DNA from 2 places in the Seohaeicola sp. 4SK31 genome. Region 1 is predicted to be linked to the other one. Evidence: riboswitches for the same ligand, from Rfam matches in the RefSeq annotation. Region 1 holds a riboswitch; the other holds the start of a gene.

Region 1 (7,276 bases):
CATCAATGGAGGAGGTGCGACAGGTGATGCGATCACCCGCAGCTTGGAGGCTGTTCCGGTGCTCGTGACTGATTTACTGGGTGGCGACTTTACCATGCCTGGTACGGCACTTGCGGCTATGGCGCCAGCCGCTCCCGTTTCTGAAAAGCTGTGGAGCGCAATGTTCGGCAATGCACCCCGCCACAGTTTGATGCAAGAATACGGTGGAGCTGATATCACTCTGACACATGATACATTCGAATTGGCTATGCTGAGTCCCGACACTGCACATGGGTCAACCGCCGGGGACGGATCTGAGCCTGCTGCTGTTGCTTCAATTGGCAAATCGTTTGAAGCAGCAGGCGGCGCGATTTTCATTGGTTTGAACCTTGGCCGCGATGACGGTTCGGTGCTGCCTGGCTTGGAAGGAACAAGTTCCACTTTTGCGGCATTGGAAGTGGGTTTTTCACAAAAGATCGGATCAGCCGGCTTCATAGAACTTGGCGGAACCTTTGGGATGTCGCCGGGTTCCACAGGCATCGGGATGTCAAACACTTCGGATGTGCGCTTCAATGCCATGCGTGTAGAGGCTGGACAAACTGGTGTGTTGCGGAAAGGGGACCGGCTGAGCCTCGGAGTATCTATGCCTATCGCTGTCACCTCCGGTAGCACTCAAATTGCGCTACCGGCTGCTCGCAGCGCAGGTGGTGTGTCTTACCAAGATTTAGGGATCAACTATGCACCGCAAGCCCGGGAAATTGATCTATCGATTACTTATGGAACACCCATGGGACAAAGCGCTGAGGTCTTTGTTGGCGCTATCCATGCGTTTAACCATGGTCATATCACCGGGCGTCAGGATACAGCAGCTATTATGGGATTCCGCGTTGCCTTTTAGTAAGAGTGGCGCGCTTACAGCTCGAAGCTGTAGTTGGCGGCTCGCTGTTCATCGACGCCTTGAGCCCGAACCGTCACCGCGACGCAATGCGGCGCGCTATGTGAATATCTAACGCGCCAAATCTATAAGACCCTCAACATCCAAATGCTCCTCTACGTGATCGGCCAGCGCATCCAGCGTCTGTTCGATTAGTGCGCTGTGCGCCAGTGTCGAGGCATTTACGCCCAATGCGGAGAGAAAGTTGGCGCGAAACGCGTCCGAGGCGAACAACCCGTGCAGATAGCTCCCGATGATGCGTCCGTCTGCACTCACAGCGCCTTCGGCCCGCCCTTCAATCCGGGCGAAAGGGCGCGCGCAATCGGGGCCGTTGCTCTGTCCGATGTGGATCTCGTAGCCCGCCACTTCCAGCCCGCTGGCGGAATGGGTCGCTTTCACGCGTGAAAGGCGCTTGTTCGGCGTCATCACGGTGGCTACATTCAACAGGCCTAGCCCAGATGTTTCGCCTGCAGGGCCTTCGATCCCATCAGGGTCACTCACGCTTTGCCCCAGCATCTGATAGCCGCCACAAATGCCCAAAACATGCCCGCCGCGCCGAACATGGGCATTCAGATCTATGTCCCAGCCCTGCGCGCGCAGAAATGCCAGATCGCCGCGAGTCGACTTTGATCCGGGAATGATCACCAGACGCGCATCACCGGGGATCGGCTGACCTGCGCGCACCATCACCAGATTGACGCCGGGTTCCGCCTTGAGCGGGTCCAGATCGTCGAAATTGGCAATCCGGCTTAAGGTCAGGCAGGCTATGGTCACGCCGTCTGTGGCAGGGCCGGAGGCCAGATCGAGCGCATCCTCAGCGGGCAGCAGATTGGCTCGTACAAACCACGGCACCACGCCGAAACCGCGCCATCCGGTAATCTGCTCGATCATGACATACCCATCGTCAAACAGACGAGGATCGCCACGAAACTTATTAATAATAAATCCTTTGATCATTGCAGCATCAGCCGGATCAATCACCGTCTGAGTGCCCACGACCTGCGCGATCACGCCGCCACGGTCGATATCGCCGGTCAGGATCACCGGCACATCGGCGGCGCGGGCAAAGCCCATATTGGCGATATCACCGGCACGCAGGTTCACCTCGGCCGGGCTGCCCGCGCCCTCCACGATAACCAGATCATAGGTGTCGCGCAGGCGGTTGAAACTGTCCAGCACCGAGGCCATCAGCTTGGGCTTCAGCGCCGCATAATCGCGCGCCCGTGCCGTGGTCAGCCTTTTGCCCTGCACGATCACCTGCGCGCCCACCTCGGACTCGGGTTTCAACAGCACCGGATTCATATCCGTGACCGGCTCCAGCCCGCAGGCCAGCGCCTGCAAGGCCTGCGCCCGTCCGATCTCGCCACCATCGGCGGTGACGGCAGCGTTGTTGGACATGTTCTGCGGCTTGAACGGCGCCACGGACAGGCCACGGCGGGCTGCTGCACGGCACACCCCCGCCACCAGCATGGATTTGCCGACATTCGAGCCGCAGCCCTGAATCATGATCGCGGGCATCGGGGATCAGAATTCCACGCCCGGCTGGGCCTTGATGCCGGAGCGGAATGGATGCTTGACCAGCGTCATCTCGGTCACCAGATCGGCGGCCTCGATCAGCGCCTCCTTGGCGTTGCGGCCAGTCAGGCAGACATGCGTCAACGGGGGTTTTTCCTCGGACAGAAAGGTCAGCACCTCGTCGATATCCAGATAGTCGTAGCGCAGCGCGATGTTAATCTCGTCCAGCAGCACAAACCGAATTTCGGGATCGCGGATCAGGGATTTGGCCTTTTCCCATCCGGCTTGGGCTGCGGCAATGTCGCGCGCCTTATCCTGCGTTTCCCATGTGAAACCTTCGCCCATCGCGTGGAACTGGCACAGCTCCGTGAACTGGCCCTCGATCAGGCGCCGCTCGCCGGTATCCCACCCACCTTTGATGAACTGCACAACGGCGCAGGGCATGCCATGCGCGATAGACCGCAGGATCATCCCGAATCCGGACGAGGATTTACCTTTGCCCGCACCTGTATGGACGATGATCAGCCCTTTCTCGCCTTCCTTAGCGGCCATCATCCGGTCGCGGGCGGCTTTCTTCTTGGCCATCTTGGAGGCATGACGCGCCAGTTCCGCCTCGGATGTGGGGGCTGGTTTGTCGGCGGAAGTGTTCTGAATATCTGACATCGTATTGTCCTTTTTCTTGACACTCGCCGCCCTTCTGTCAAATGAGGGGGATTGAGCGCTGGTGCCTGTCTTATGGCAGGCCAAAAGGGAATGCGACAGGTTTTGCGACACACCCGTGTTGCCTGACCGAAGCGCAGCCGCCCCCGCGACCGTGACCGGAAAGGTCCGCCCATGCCACTGGCCGCAAGGTTCGGGAAGGGGGGCGAACCGCTGAAGCAAGGTGCAAGCCCCGCTTCGAGATCCGCAAGCCGGGAGACCTGCCAGTGCACGAACTGAAACGCGCGGACGGGGTGTTCCGCGACCTTCGGACACAGGCGATAACGCCTGACCGTTGGCGCATGCCTCTGTTTTCCGCAGTCAAAAAAGGTGACGCGATGGGTGCTGTTCTCCATGTCTGCATGACCTGCCGCGCGGGCCAGCCGGTGCTTGAGGGCGAGGTTTGCGCCGGTGCCCGACTGTTCGAGGCGCTGTCGACTGCGCCCGCGCCCGAAGGTGTGACCATTCGCCCCGTCGAATGCTTGTCCGCCTGCGATCACGGGTGCAGCATCGCCCTGACCAAGCCCGGCGCATGGTCGTATGTCTACGGTCGTATGACCTCTGATGATACCGATGAAATCCTGCGCGGCGCGGCGCTTTATGCACAGACCGAGGACGGTATCGTGCCGTGGCGTGAACGCCCCGTGATCTTCCGCAAGCAGAGCCTTGCGCGCCTTCCCAAAATGGAGCTTTGACATGTCCGATCTGACCAAAATCCCCGTCACTGTCATCACCGGCTTTCTGGGATCGGGCAAGACCACGCTGATCCGGCATCTGATGCAGAACCCGCAGGGCAAGCGGCTGGCCATACTGGTCAACGAGTTCGGCACCGTGGGCGTGGACGGCGATATCCTCAAAGCCTGCGCGGACGAGAATTGCCCCGAAGAGAATATCGTCGAACTGGCCAATGGCTGCATCTGCTGCACTGTGGCCGATGATTTCATCCCCACGATCGAGGCGCTTCTGGCGATGCCGCAGCGGCCGGACCATATTATCATCGAAACCTCCGGTTTGGCACTGCCCAAACCACTGTTGAAGGCGTTCGACTGGCCCGCGATCCGCTCCAAGATTACCGTGGACGGCGTGATCGCGCTGGCTGATGCCGAGGCGGTGGCGGCGGGGCGTTTCGCGCCCGATGTGGCGGCGGTGGATGCACAGCGTCTTGCGGACGACTCACTGGATCACGAGACACCGCTCTCCGAGGTGTTCGAGGACCAGATCGCCTGCGCCGATGTGGTGCTGCTGTCCAAGGCTGATCTGGCGGGCGAGGCCGGTCTTGCGGCGGCGCGCAAGGTGATCGAGGCGGAAACGCCGCGCAAGCTGCCGATCATCGCCATGACCGACGGTGTGATCGATCCGCGGGTGATCATCGGCCTGAACGCGGCGGCCGAGGATGATTTGGATGCGCGCCCCAGCCATCACGACGGTCATGACGACCACGAGCACGAGGATTTCGATTCCATCGTCGTGGCGCTGGACGAGGTCGCGGATATCGACGATCTGGTCGCCCGCGTGCAGCGTTTGTCGCGCGAGCAGGATATCCTGCGGGTGAAGGGCTATATCGCGGTGACGGGCAAGCCGATGCGTCTTCTGTTGCAAGCCGTGGGGGAACGTGTGCGCCATCAGTTCGACCGTCCATGGGGAGAGACCCCGCGCCAGTCGCGTCTTGTTGTCATCGCGGAGCATGACAATATCGACGCTGCCGCGATCCACCGAGTTTTGCAGGGCTAAGGGCACATCATGCACGTCGTCTTCCGCGAATCCCATGGTCTGGAAGAGGCTGAAACCCCGTTCGATCCGGGGCAGGACCCTGCCGATCTAGTGGTGTTGTCCTTCTCGGACAGTGACCTCGGGGCGTTCGCGGCGGGCTGGCACCGTGCAGCGGGTGCCTTGCCAGCTCTTAGGCTGCAGAATATCGTTGCGCTGAAACATCCCGTCTCGGTCGATACCTATATTGAGAACACCCTTTCGGGGGCAAAGGCGATCCTGATCCGTCTGATCGGAGGGGAGGCTTACTGGCCTTACGGTCTGGCCTCCATTCAGGATCTGGCGCGCAGGCGCGGAATTGCGCTGGCAGTGCTGCCTGCGGACGGGCGGCCCGATCCGGCGCTTGATGCTTTGTCCACCCTGCCGGTTTCGACCCTGCGGCGTCTGTCGGAGTTGTGCGAGGCGGGTGGCGCTGTGGCGGCGCAGGCGGCTTTGGCGCAGTTGTGCATTGCAGCGGGACTTTATGCAGGGCCTGTGCCCGGCAACAAGCGCGTGCCCGATATGGGGTTCTATGATCCTGATCAGGGGGTGATTGCCGCGCCGCCTGCGGATGGGCCTTTCGTGCTGGTAAGCTTTTACCGCTCCTACCTGACAGCGGCGGATACATCGCCCGTGGATGTGTTGATCCGCGAATTGCGCGCCGCTGGCTTTGCGGCTTGCGGGGTCTTCGCGCCGTCGCTCAAGGCGGCGGGGTTTGCCGACTGGCTGCGCCCTTGGCTGGATCAGGCGCCGCCTGTGGCGATTGTGAATGCAACAGCGTTTTCTGCCCGCGCAGAGGATGGAACAACGCCCTTTGATATGGCGGATTGTCCGGTGTTTCAGGTGGCCTTGTCCACGGCGCGCAGGCAGGATTGGGCCTTGTCGGACCGTGGCCTGTCGCCTGCAGACCTTGCCATGCATGTGGTTCTGCCCGAGGTGGACGGGCGCATGTTTGCTGGTCTTGTATCCTTCAAATCCCCCGGCAAGCGCGATCCTGATTTGCAATTCTCGCGCTTCGCGCACCGTGCCGATGCGGCGCGGGTGGCTGTGGTGGTGGGCAAGATCAAGGCGTGGCATGATCTGGCGGTGACGGCAGCAGATAACCGGAGGCTGGCACTTGTTCTGTCCAACTATCCGGGGCGCGCACATCAGCTGGCGCATGCTGTCGGTATGGATGCGCTGGCCTCGACCGAGGCTTTGCTGGCTGATCTGGCGGCTGCGGGCTATGATGTTGCGGCGGGGACGGGGCTGGGTGCTGCGCTGATGGATGCGCGGATGGACTGGCCGTTGGCCGATTATCTGGCAGCGTTGGAGGGCTTGCCGCAAGCCTTGCGCGACGATCTGTTTGCGGCATGGGGTGGTCCTGCCGATGATCCGGCTTGCACCGGCGGGGTGTTCCGCTTTGCCGCGCTGCGCCGTGGCAATGCGCTGATCGCGCTGCAACCAGAGCGCGGCGATGTCGTCACGCGGGACGGGGATTACCACGATCTCGCGCGGGTACCGCGTCATTTCTATGTAGCGTTTTACCTTTGGCTACGGGCGCAAGCGCCGCATGCGCTGATCCATATGGGCGCGCATGGTACTCTGGAATGGCTGCCGGGCAAATCTGTTGCCCTGTCGGGCGATTGCTGGCCCGAGGCGCTGATCGGCACCTTGCCTGTCATCTATCCTTTCATCGTCAACGACCCCGGCGAGGCGGCGCAGGCCAAGCGGCGCATTGGGGCGCTGACCTTGGGCCATCTGCCGCCGCCTTTGGCGCAGACTGAAATTCCGGCAGGGATGCAGCGGCTGGAGCGGCTTCTGGATGAGTTTTCCACCGCTGACGGGCTGGACCCTGCACGGCGTGACCGTTTGATCGGGGATATTCTGGGCGAAGCGCGGGCATCAGGTGTCGAGGCTGATCTTGGCCTGCCGGAAGGCGCAAGCCCTGCCGAGGCGCTGACACGGCTGGACCGTTTTGTCTGCGATATTAAGGAAAGCCAATATGGAGAGGGGCTGCATGTTCTGGGGCGCGGCGCTTGTGGCGATGCGGAACGTGACGGGCTGATCCGCGCGCTCGCGGGCAAGCGTGTGGCGGCGGGGCCATCCGGCTCGCCCGCGCGGGGACGCTCGGACGTGCTTCCAACGGGGCGCAACCTCTATGCTGTCGATCCGCGCGCCGTGCCTTCGCGGGGGGCCCATGCCCAAGGCGTCAAGCTGGCCGAAGAGGTGTTGCGCAAGCATTTGCAGGATCACGGCGACTGGCCGCGCGGCTTGGTCATTGACCTTTGGGGCAGTGCCACGATGCGGACTGCGGGCGAGGAATTCGCGATGGCGCTGCATCTTGCGGGGCTGGCGCCTGTCTGGGATGCGGGATCAGCGCGGGTGTCGGGGGTCGAGGTGGTGCCGCTGGCGCTACTGGAC
Region 2 (7,276 bases), on a different contig from region 1:
GGACATTACTGCCAGATGGACCTGCTGGAACATCCCGGCCCCAAGGCACAGGTGCATCTGGACGGATTGCCAGATCCCCTGTTCTTCAGTCAGGTCCGCGATGCCATCGCCTATCAGCGCATGCCTGAACAAAGCCATGCCATCAGGGCGATCTATGTGAATGACATGGCTGTCGCCCCCAGTTGGGCGCAACCGGGTCCCGATAACTGGATCGACGCGAGCACCGCGTATTTCGTGATCGGATCGGACGCGACCGGCGGCATGGACGCGCCGGAACTGGTGCCGTTTCTGTCGCGCCGCAACGCCGAGGCTTTTGCCGCCCTGCGGGGTGGCCATGTGGTCACCCTGGCCGAGGTGCGGGATGCGGATGTGCTGTCGGCCGTGCCCATCGCAGACGGGACCGACGACCACACAGACGAAGACGACTTCACAGCGCGTCTTGAACGCCTGAGCCGCGAAAGGCAGAACTGACATGACCCTGACACGCCGACGTTTCCTCGTGATTTCCGCCGCCAGTCTTGCCATGGCCGGCAGCGGCCAGGCCGCTTCCTTGTACCGTTGGAAGGGCAGCGCACTGGGCGCGCGCGCGACGATCACGCTGACTCACCCCGAGGCAGCGCGCATCACCGCCGCCGCGCGGGCCGAGATCGACCGCCTGGAGGATGTCTTCAGCCTCTATCGCAGCCAATCTGCCCTCAGTCGCCTGAACGCGGCGGGATATCTGGATGCGCCACCCTTCGAGCTTCTCGAATGTCTGTCGCTGGCCGGTGCCCTGCATCACGCGACAGATGGTTTCTTCGATCCAACAGTACAGCCGCTTTGGTCACTCTATGCCCGTTCGCATGCGGCAGGGCGCGCGCCCGATGTTTCCGCCATCGCTATGGCACATGCGCGCTGCGGGTGGGACCGGGTGGCAATTGAGACGGGCTCCATCAGGTTGCGACCTGGAATGGCCTTGACGCTGAACGGGATTGCGCAAGGCTATATCGCCGATCGCGTCACCGCCTTGCTTGAGGCGGAAGGCCTGACGGACATTCTGATCGATACAGGTGAATTGCGTGCACTGGGCGGTCATCCGCACGGTGGCGCATGGCCGGTGACACTTGATCTGCCGGCGAAACCTCTTGTCGGTCTGCGTGACCGCGCGCTGGCCTCATCCGCGCCTTTGGGAACGACATTCGATGCCGAGGGCAAAGTCGGTCATATTCTGGATCCCCGGACGGGACGCCCAGCGGCGCCTGTCTGGCAATTGGTCAGCGTCAGCGCCGACAGCGCGGCCATGGCCGATGCGCTTAGCACGGCGATGTGCCTGATGTCACGCGACCGGATTCACGAAACACTGAAACGGCTGCCCGGGGCCAAGCTGATGCACCTTGCCGCACGCACATGATTCCCTGCGGATTGCGGGTGATGTTGGGATGACCAAACAATCACCCATGCGCCGTTGGGATGACAAGTTCCTCGATCAGCGCCATGATATCCCCGAAGTATCCTTCGCTGCGGGCTGGTCGTGTCGGATCGGATGTCAGCGCCAACGACAGCGACAGGTCTGGCACGATGCAGATCACCTGCCCACCATAGCCGCGGGCCAAGGCATAGTCGCGTCCTGAGGCGCGACCCAGAAACCACCCATAGCCATAGGCCAGCCCCGAGAACGGCGAGCTTGTCCGCGGTTCCAGAGAGGCGGTGACCCAGTCGCGGCTCAGGATCTGGTCCCCGTCCCAAACGCCGCCCGCAAGATACAACTCGCCAAACCGCACCATGGCCGACAGGGTCAATGCCATCTCGTTCCCACCCAGATACCGCCCCTGCGGATCACGGGTCCATGCCGGAATTTCTATTCCCAGCGGATTGCCAAGGCGGGTGCGCGCCAGATCCAGCAGACTTTCCCCGGCGACATCGGACAACACCGCCCCCAGAACATGGAAACTGCCGGTCGAGTAAAGCATCCGGGCACCCGGCTCAGCCACAAAGGGCCGCGACAACGCGTCGGCCACCCAATCCCGACTGCCGATCCATGCGCCGTAGTTGCCGCCCGATGTCCGCTCCAGCCCTGCCTGCATGGTCACAAGGTTTTCGATGGTCAGAAGGCCGACACGCGGGTCCGCGCCTGCGGGAACAAGGCGCGGCGCAACATCGGCCAGTGTTGCTGTGATCGACGGAATCTCGCCCCGATCAAGTGCCGCACCGGTCAGGGCGGCGACGATTGTCTTGGACACGGATTTGACAGGAACGGCACGGTCAAGACCTGGCCCCCGGAACACCTCGGTCAGAACATCGGTTCCCCCCATGCGGATCATCAGCGCGTGGCATTGGTCCAACCCTCGCGCCCGGTCTGCCACGGCTTTCCACGGATCTGCCTGCGCCAAGGCGGGGGTTGCCAAAAGGGCCGCGCCACTGGCGATCATCCGGCGGCGTGTCAGGCGATATGTGTCTCTCTGCATGGTCTCAAATCTAGTGCATTGAACGACAGTTGCCATTCAGAACAGTTGCCATTCAGAAAAGCGTGAGCCGTGTCGGCTTGCATCCCCGGCCGTTTAGGTGTCCCCTGAGACCTCAGGTGCGGCGGAGAAACAGATGTCACCCCATTTTGCGCAACGGATGGAGAAGGTCGAACCTTCCGCCATCAAGGAACTTCTGGCGCTGGGGGCGGATCCCTCGATCATTTCATTCGGCGGCGGCTATCCCGATGCCAGCCTGTTTCCCGCGGCGCAGCTTGAACAGGTGTTCCGCGATGTGATCCGCGCGCCGGGTGGCGCGGCGATGCAATACGCCCCCTCGGACGGGCTGCCGCGCCTGCGTGAGCAGATCGCGCAGTTGATGGTGGCCGATGGCACCGCCTGCCGTCCCGAGGATGTGCTGATCCTGCAAGGGTCCCAGCAAGGTCTTGATTTTGCAGCAAAGATGCTGGTCGATCCGGACGATGTCATCATCACCGAGGATCCCACTTTTCTGGGAGCGTTGATCGCCTTCAACCCCAGCCAGCCCCGGTATGCGGCCGTGCCGATGGATAGCGACGGGATGCGGATGGACGCGCTGGAGGAGGCGCTGCGCAGCAATTCCCGCGCGCGCATGATCTATACGGTGCCGGACTTTCAGAACCCCACCGGTGTTACGCTATCACTGGACCGCCGCCACCGTCTGGTTGAACTGGCCAACGCGCATGATGTGATCGTTCTGGAAGACACGCCCTATCGCCACATACGTTTCGCGGGCGAAACCCTACCCACGCTCAAATCGCTGGATACGCAGGGTCGTGTGATCCATCTGGGCAGCTTTTCAAAGGTCCTGGTGCCGGGTCTGAGGATCGGCTGGGCAGTTGCGTCACCCCTCTTGCTTGAGAAGATGGCCCTGCTGAAGGTCGCTGCGGATACACAGACGTCGACGCTGAATATGGCCGCCGCCAGCCTCTTCCTCGATCGCTTCGATCTGACGGCCCATATCGCGATGTTGCAAAAGGCATATCGCCACAAAAAAGAGGTGATGCTGGACGCCATCCGCCAGCACTTCCCGCAGGATGTGACCATGACAGATCCTGAGGGCGGTCTGTTTACCTGGGCGACATTTCCCGATGGTTTCGACGCGACAGCCTTCATGAAAGACGTGGCACTGCCGCAGGCGCGGGTCGCCTATGTGCCGGGGGCGACCTTCTTTCCTGTGACGGAACAGGCCAATCATGCGCGGATCAACTACTCCGCCCAATCGGAAGATCGCATCCGCGAGGGGATCGCCGCTCTTGGCAAGGTCCTGCGTCAGTCACGCCGGTCTTGATGGCGTGCTGCCCTTGAAAGCCGATTGAGACGCTCTAATTGAAGGGGCTTTTTTCGGCAGAGAATTCTGTTGCGACTCCCGGCTTTTCTGTTTACCCAAATCCTTGTTCTGGTCCGGGCGGGTAACCGTTCGGTTAAAATGGGAATCCGGTGCGCGACCGCAAGGCCGCAAATCCGGGACTGCCCCCGCAACTGTGAGCGGCGAGCGAAGCTGAACCATGTCACTGGGGAAGATAACCCTGGGAAGACTCAGCCAAGCTGTGACCCGCAAGTCAGGAGACCTGCCAGAGTGATCACCCTATCCGGACGCGGGGCGCGTCGTGGATAACGGTTTTTCCGTAGTGGTGGCATTCGCACCGTCTGCGGAGGAGTCTCTCCTTCCAACGACACATTCTGGACTTGGACACGCCCGACCCGGGCGTTCTTGGAGACAAAAATGAGATACCCCCTTTCCCTGATGGCAATCCTGCTGGCAGGCACCGCCCCCGTCCACGCGCAAGAGAGCGGCGTTTTCGATCTGGATGAGATCGTCGTTTCAGGTGGCCTGACGCCTTTTGCCAGCAATGCCTATGGCCGGTCGGTCAGCGTGCTGACGTCGGATGATATCGAAGATCGTGGCCTGCGGACCATTCAGGATGCACTTCGCGCGCTGCCCGGCGTCTCGGTCGCCAGTGTCGGTGCGAATTACACGCAGGTCCGCCTTCGCGGCAGTGAAAGCAACAACGTTCTGATCCTGCTGGATGGAGTCGAACTTGGCGGCGGCGGCGAAGAATACATCATTTCCGGTCTCGAGACGGCGAATGTTGAACGGATTGAGGTGCTCCGAGGTCCGCAGTCGGTGTTCTATGGGTCAAACGCCTCAAGCGGCGTGATCAATATCATTACGCGAACCGGCTCTGTTGGAACGCAGTACGGCGGCTCGGTCGAAGTCGGCAACGGATACGCGCTGTCGGGCAATGTCTCGACACGGACCGATCGTGGCGGGCTTGCATTCTCTTTCAGTGATCGCGACGACGCAGGTTTTGACGCATCAGGTGACGGTGGCGAAAAGGACGGCACCCGTCGCAGGACTTTGGGGCTGTCCGCTTATTGGAAGGCAACGGATGATCTGACACTGGGTTTCACGATCCGTCGCTCTGATGAAGATTACGACTATGACGTCAATAGTTTCAGCGCCTCGACCCCCGATGAATATGTGGTGGATGAGCGAAATGCGCTGAGTGAGCGCGAAGAGACTACGGCGCAGGTCTATGCTGACTACCAGATGCTGGATGGTCGTCTGACGCACCGTTTATCCTACAGTCTCAGCCGTTTCGATCAGTTCAGCGAGGACCCGATCCAGGGAGCCTATGCGCTGGACGGTGAAACGCGCAGCCTGAAGTATCGGGGCAGCTTCGCGCTTGATGGCGGTACCGTCGCAGACGCACGTCAATTGCTGAGTGTCCTGCTGGAAGATGTTCAAGAAAAGACTTCGACGACATTTGTTCCGGAATTCGACCGGGGCAGCCAGTCCGTTGCCTTGGAATATCGTGGATTTTTCGAGGGCGGCATCGATATTCAGGCCGGCATGCGCCACGATATGAACGACACTTTCGATGATTTCACGACGTGGAACCTTGGACTGTCGTGGCGTATTCCTGACACGGGCCTGCGGCTTCATGCGTCGGCTGGGACCGGTGTCGTCAACCCGAACTTCTTCGAGAATTTTGGCGGATCTTTCGGCTATATCAGTAACACGACCCTGACACCGGAAGAAAACCGTGGCTATGATATCGGCATTGAAGCCGAGGTTCTGGGCGGACGCGGCATCATCGACGTGTCCTATTTCAACGAGGAACTGACAAACGCGATCACGGTTGTTTCGGGCGATGCCGGTGCGAATGGAAGTTGCATCCCGTCCGCGAGCGGCGCGAGCTCCTGCTATGTGAACCTTTCCGGCAAAAGCCCGCGTGAAGGTGTCGAGGTCAGTGGCGTGCTGCAAGCAACCGAGGACCTGAGCCTTCGTCTTGCCTATACCTATCTGGATGCAAAAACTCCGACGGGAACACCCGCCACCCGCCGCCCTGAACACGAACTGGGCTTGGGTGCCACGTTGCGGACATTTGGCGGTAAAGGCAGCATCACAGCGGATCTGCGTCATGTGGCAGGGAGCTTTGATACGCAATTTTTCGGTTCGTTTTCGAACGAGAAGCTTCCCGATTTCACGACGGTCAACCTGTCTGCCACTTATGATCTGACCGACAATCTGGCTTTGACAGGGCGTGTCGTGAACCTGTTCGACGAGGAGTATTCCGAAAGCTGGGGCTATGCCTCGCAGGGCCGCACGCTCTATGTCGGCATTCAGGGCCAGTGGTAGTCCGGGGTAACCTTTCACGCAATTTGCGCCGCCATCTGATGGCGGCGCTCGCCTCTGCTGCGGCGCTGCTTGTTGCTGGTTCGGCAGATGCCGAAGCGCCGACCCGTGTCGTGTCGATGAACCTGTGCACCGATCAACTGGCGATGTTGCTGGCTGACGAGGGGCAACTTCTCTCGGTGTCGCATATCGCCTTTGACCCGCTGGCCTCGCCGATGGTCGAGGAGGCCGCGGGCTATGAAAAGAACCACGGGCAGGCGGAAGAGATCTTTGCGATGCGGCCGGATCTGGTTCTGGCAGGGGTTTACAGTGATCCCTACACGGTCGGATTGCTGCGGCGGTTGGGGGTCGACGTGGTGCAATTTCCGCTTGAGACCGACTTTGACGGAATTCGCGCCAATATGCTGAAGATGGGCGAAGTTTTGGGGCAAGTCGATGCCGCGCAGCGCCTCGTTGCGCAGTTCGACGCTGATCTTGCGGCGCTGGGACCAAACGGCGAGGAACGCCCTTCGGCCTTGCTGCATTATGCGAACAACTACACATCGGGTGACAAGTCACTGGCGCATCAGATTTTGCTTGCGGCGGGCTTCGCCAATGCGACGACCGAGGCCGGGATCACGGTTGCGGGGTCTGTCCCGCTGGAGCGGTTGGTGCTGCTGATGCCCGACCTGGTGATTTCTGGGCAGCCGTATCCCGGTGCGTCGCGGGCCGAAGAAGTCTTGGATCATCCTGCCCTGCGTGTGTTGCAGCAGAAACAATCCGGTGCGACGTTGACCGATGCGGAATGGGTTTGTGGCACGCCATTCGTGCTGCGGGCTGTAGCGCGACTCGTTGACATACGGGAGCGTATGTAATGCTGCTCCGCATCTGGCTCTTGACCACTTTGGTTATCCTGTTCGCCCTGTCGGTTCTGACCGGGCCTGCTGGGTTGACGCTGGTCGACACGGTGAGAGCCTTGTTTCTGGGACAGGGCGAGGCGGCGACACTGGTGATGCGTGAGATCCGTCTGCCGCGCGCCATTCTGGGTGTCATGGTCGGTGCCTCGCTGGGCTTGTCCGGTGCGGCGATGCAGGGGTATCTGCGCAATCCATTGGCCGAACCCGGTTTGATCGGGGTGTCGGGTTCTGCGGCACTGGGTGCTGTGATCGTGTTG

Evidence for each region. Region 1 has a riboswitch for cobalamin ahead of PVW27_RS20045 (DUF1636 family protein). Riboswitches for the same ligand answer to the same signal wherever they lie in the genome.
Region 2: another riboswitch for cobalamin. It lies ahead of PVW27_RS05245 (TonB-dependent receptor plug domain-containing protein); the one in region 1 lies ahead of PVW27_RS20045 (DUF1636 family protein).

Annotation. Positions count from the first base shown of each region.
Region 1 covers NZ_JARAMP010000041.1:209-7,484, forward strand. The annotation lists gene PVW27_RS20030 (hypothetical protein) at 1-877, shown strand, start outside; gene PVW27_RS20035 (cobyric acid synthase) at 986-2,431, opposite strand; gene cobO (cob(I)yrinic acid a,c-diamide adenosyltransferase) at 2,438-3,091, opposite strand; cobalamin riboswitch at 3,134-3,370, shown strand; gene PVW27_RS20045 (DUF1636 family protein) at 3,466-3,822, shown strand; gene cobW (cobalamin biosynthesis protein CobW) at 3,824-4,858, shown strand; gene cobN (cobaltochelatase subunit CobN) at 4,868-7,276, shown strand, end outside.
Region 2 covers NZ_JARAMP010000004.1:189,456-196,731, reverse strand. The annotation lists gene PVW27_RS05265 (nitrous oxide reductase accessory protein NosL) at 1-471, shown strand, start outside; gene PVW27_RS05260 (FAD:protein FMN transferase) at 473-1,390, shown strand; gene PVW27_RS05255 (serine hydrolase domain-containing protein) at 1,431-2,444, opposite strand; gene PVW27_RS05250 (aminotransferase-like domain-containing protein) at 2,578-3,771, shown strand; cobalamin riboswitch at 3,864-4,073, shown strand; gene PVW27_RS05245 (TonB-dependent receptor plug domain-containing protein) at 4,357-6,126, shown strand; gene PVW27_RS05240 (ABC transporter substrate-binding protein) at 6,165-6,977, shown strand; gene PVW27_RS05235 (FecCD family ABC transporter permease) at 6,977-7,276, shown strand, end outside.